Regions from separate parts of the Candidatus Pelagibacter sp. HIMB1493 genome, predicted to be linked through region 1. Evidence: riboswitches for the same ligand, from Rfam matches in the RefSeq annotation. Region 1 holds a riboswitch; the other holds the start of a gene.
The links. A riboswitch is a leader RNA that binds a small molecule or an ion and turns the genes downstream of it on or off. The one in region 1 is predicted to bind S-adenosylmethionine.
Positions count from the first base shown of each region.

Region 1 (2,205 bases):
TTAGTATGTTTGATTGAACAACCTTGGAAAACTGTTCCAAGATTAGATTCTACTATTTCAGTTATTTATCTTGGGTTGGTATCTACTGGAATTGCTTGGTTATTGAGATTTAGAATTTTAGTTAACAATGGTTTAATTTTTCAATCTCAAGTATCTTATTTAATTCCAATATTTGGTACCATTTTAAGTTATATCTTTTTAAAAGAATTAATAACAACGAAAGTTATAATTTCATTGATAGCAGTTATTATAGGTATCTATTTTGTAAGAAAAGGTACAAAATTTAAATAATATTTTTTATTGCCTCTATATGTGAAGGCCGAGTTTCACAACATCCTCCAAGAATAGTGGCTCCATTTTCTTTAAATTTTTTTGCAAAAATTGATATTTTTTCAGGATCTAAATCTTTTTTTTGACCTAAAAAACTATTGGGGTTCGATCCATCATTTTCTTTATACTGAGAAGTATAACCACCTGTTGGTTTAGTTGTGATAAATCCATTTAATTTGAAACCAAATGGAACATTAAGTTTTTGAATTTCATCTAAATTATTCTCATAATTTTCAGGCGAAACACATGCTAGAATTACTCCTAGGCAATTTTCAGTAATTATTGAATTAATTTCAGAAATTTTTTCTCCACTTGGTAAAGAGTTTCCTTCAGAAATATGAACCCCAGCTAAGTACGGTTTATTAAATTTCTTAATAGCTTCTATTCCACATCTAATTTCTTTGATACTGCTCCAGACATCAAAATAGAAAAAATCTACTGAGGGGTTTAGTAATTCTGCTAATTCTGAATGATCCTTTGTGATTTCTTTTTCACTTCTCTTGTCTTCTTCATATGTCAAATCTTGAGGCGGGAGTCCTCCTGCAATCTTAATGCGTGGATTATTTAATTTAGCTTTTTGTGCAATTTCACAGGCTTTCTGATTTAAGAATTTAAATTGATCTTCTATTCCATTTTCTCTCAATCTTTTTCTTCTCGTTGTAAAAGTTGTAGTTACAATTACATCAGCTCCAGATTTAATAAAATCATTATGAATATTAAGTATTAAGTCGTGGTATTTTTCCTCAATTAAAGCATTTGCACTCCACAAAGTTCCCTTGGGCTCCATACCTCTGGCCAATAATTCTTGACCCATTCCACCATCTAAAATTTTTGTTGTTTTAAAAAAATTTTTATCCATCTTATCCTCACTTTTTTAGTGCTTAAGCTACATGCAGGTGCACAATATAGTTCAACTACCTTGCTAATTAGATCTATTGGGAATTTCCATTTTAGCAGTTTATGCCCGCAATAGGATCAAATCGGCAATTAGATTTATATAATATTATTAAAATTTGTAAATTATTTATTAAAAATTATTTTAGCATTGAAAGAAAATGATCTTCTTTCTTCCTCAATATTAAATGGGTAGGCTGTATGCATTAAGTAATTGGGAAATATTAAAAGATCACCTGTTTTTGGTATCAAATTAAAAATACTTTTTGAAAGAAAAGCTTTTTGCCCATTAATAAAGTCAATCGTACCATTGGTTTTTATTGTTTTATTTTTAACATTTTTATTTTCTGTCATATGTTTTGGAATTTTTAAATAACCAACACCTGATAAATCTCCTTCATGATAATGCATAGGATTGTACTCATTTTTGTATTGGCTAACGACCCATAGGTTTAAAATTTTAATTTCTTTAATTTTTTTAATATTTTCTTTGTTTAGAAAAATTTTAATATTTTTTATTAATTCTTTTTCCAAATTTTTTTTTATAAAACTTTTAGAAATTTGAACTTCTTTTCTAATTTGACTTGCTAGTTTTGGACTATAATCATTTGATTTTGAGAAGATTTTTGTAACAACTTCCTTGTTAATTTTTTCTAAAAATTTTTTAGAAATTTAAGATTTTCCTATTGAAGGCCCAAATGGTTTAAAATTTTTCATGAGAGATTAAATATATCAAAAAATAATTAATTCAACTTATGCTATAAGTGTTATGCCCATCCTTATAGCAACAAAAATTACTAAGAATGCAGTCATCAGGGCTAATATTTTGTTAGATAGGAATTTTATATTTAAAAAACTTCCAATTTGACCACCAATTAAGACAGCAATAAATAGTGGCCAGTAATTTAAAAATTCATTAAAAACTATTTCCTTTGTTAATTGTCCACCTATACCAAAAATTGAATTCACTAAAATAAACAA
Region 1 covers NZ_JBNAIP010000001.1:709,227-711,431, reverse strand. Annotated here, with positions in the region: gene ACTTBK_RS03880 (DMT family transporter) at 1-291, shown strand, start outside; gene ACTTBK_RS03875 (homocysteine S-methyltransferase family protein) at 284-1,189, opposite strand; SAM riboswitch class V at 1,197-1,259, opposite strand; gene ACTTBK_RS03870 (putative 2OG-Fe(II) oxygenase) at 1,351-1,758, opposite strand; gene ACTTBK_RS03865 (sulfite exporter TauE/SafE family protein) at 1,978-2,205, opposite strand, start outside.

Region 2 (2,205 bases), 270 kb from region 1:
TAAATAAAATTAACTAACTGCTTTTAAATTACCTTTTGATGATTTGTCTAAAGCTTGATCTAAATCATCAATGATATCATCAATATGTTCTAAACCAATACAAAGTCTAACATATCCTGGCGTTACACCTGAAGCAGCTAATTCATCATCATTTAATTGACTGTGAGTAGTTGTTGCTGGGTGTATTGCTAAACTTCTAGCATCACCTATATTTGCAACGTGATAAAACATTTTTAAAGCCTCAATGAACTTTTTACCAGCTTCGATACCACCAGCCAATTCAATACCAACTAAAGCACCATTACCATTTTTAAGATATTTTTTTGCTCGACTTGATATCTCTTCATTATGTTCAGTGGAATAAATTACTCTCTCAACAGCTTTATGATTTTTTAAGTACTCTACAACTTTTGCAGCATTATCACAGTGTTGTTTCATTCTTAAAGCAACTGTTTCAAGTCCTTGTATAACACCAAATGCATTATCTGGAGAAAGAGCTGATCCTAAATCTCTTAATAGGGTCACTCTTGCTCTAACTGCAAAAGCAACATTTGCACCTGTTAATTCGGGCACAGCTTTACCCCAAACAACACCTCCATAACTTGCATCAGGTTCATTAAATAGTGGCTGTCTTTTTGGATCTGCTGTCCAATCAAAATTTCCACCATCTACTAGTGCACCCCCAACTACTGTTCCATGGCCTGCTATATATTTTGTTAAAGAATAAACAACCACAGCAGCACCATGTTCAATTGGTTTACAAATTACAGGGGCAGCAGTGTTATCTAAGATTAATGGAATGTTATATTTTCTACCAATATCTGAAACCTCTTTAATTGGAAAAACTCTTAAATATGGGTTTGGTAATGTTTCTCCATAAAAAGCTCTAGTTTTATCGTCTATTGCTTTTTCAAAGTTTTTTGGATCTGAAGGATCTGCATATCTTACTTCTATACCAAGCTTACTTAAAGTATGCGTAAATAAAGAAACTGTTCCACCATAAAGATCTGTTGAACTAACAATATTATCTCCAGCTTGAGCAACGTTTAATATTGCAAAAGTAGAAGCGGTTTGCCCAGATGCTACAGTTAAACTTGCAAGACCACCTTCAAGCGCAGCGATTCTCTTTTCCAACACATCGTTAGTTGGATTCATTATTCGTGTATAGATGTTTCCAAACTCTTTTAACGCAAATAAATTAGCTGCATGTTCAGTGTTATTAAATTGATACGAGGTTGTTCTATAAATTGGAACTGCTACTGAATTTGTAGCTGGATCACTTCTGTAGTCTCCACCATGTATCGCAATAGTTTCTGGATTATTTCTTTTTGTACTCATTTTTACTCCTTTTTTAGTGCTTTTGCTTTATGCAAGGCGCACAATACAGTTCAAATGCCTACCGATTTAAAATTTAATGAAAATTCCATTTTAGCAGTTTTATGCCCGCAATAGGATCAAATCGGCAAGAGATAAATAGCATATTAGTTATGTTTTACAAGCTAAATATAAAATTGACTTTGAATAATTTAATAGTATTAATCCTCGCACAATGACAAAATTCACAAAAAAAGATCAAGTTACATCATCTTGGTACGAGATTGACGCAAAAAATGCAGTTGTTGGAAGATTAGCGACTGTTGTATCTAATATTATTAGAGGCAAAAATAAGACTACTTATACACCTCACATGGATGATGGAGATTTTGTTGTAGTAAAAAATATCGAACAAGCAAAATTTACTGGCAAGAAGTTTCAAAACAAAAAGTACTATAGACACACAGGACATCCTGGTGGAATTAAAGTTACTACACCAGAAAAACTTCATGAAAAAAAACCTGGAGAAACTTTGAAATTAGCAGTTAAAAGAATGTTGCCTGGTGGTGTTTTGGGTAGAAAACAACTAACAAAATTAAAAATTTATTCTGGAAGTGAGCATCCTCATGCTGCACAAAACCCAAAAGTTATAGAATTAGATAAACTAAACAATAAAAACATTGCAAGAAATTAATATGGAAAACGTACAATCAAACACAAAAACTCCTAAATTAAAGTTAGACTTTAAAGATAGTAAGTACGCGACAGGTAGAAGAAAAACTTCAATAGCAAAAGTTTGGTTAAAAAAAGGTTCTGGTAAAATTTATGTTAATGGCAAATTATATAATGAGTATTTTGCTGATGAAATTCACAAAATGCAAATTACAAGAC
Region 2 covers NZ_JBNAIP010000001.1:441,569-443,773, forward strand. Annotated here, with positions in the region: gene ACTTBK_RS02340 (O-acetylhomoserine aminocarboxypropyltransferase/cysteine synthase family protein) at 10-1,338, opposite strand; SAM riboswitch class V at 1,341-1,407, opposite strand; gene rplM (50S ribosomal protein L13) at 1,550-2,008, shown strand; gene rpsI (30S ribosomal protein S9) at 2,010-2,205, shown strand, end outside.
Region 2: it holds a riboswitch for S-adenosylmethionine, as region 1 does, so the genes downstream of both, ACTTBK_RS02340 (O-acetylhomoserine aminocarboxypropyltransferase/cysteine synthase family protein) here and ACTTBK_RS03875 (homocysteine S-methyltransferase family protein) in region 1, are expected to answer to the same signal.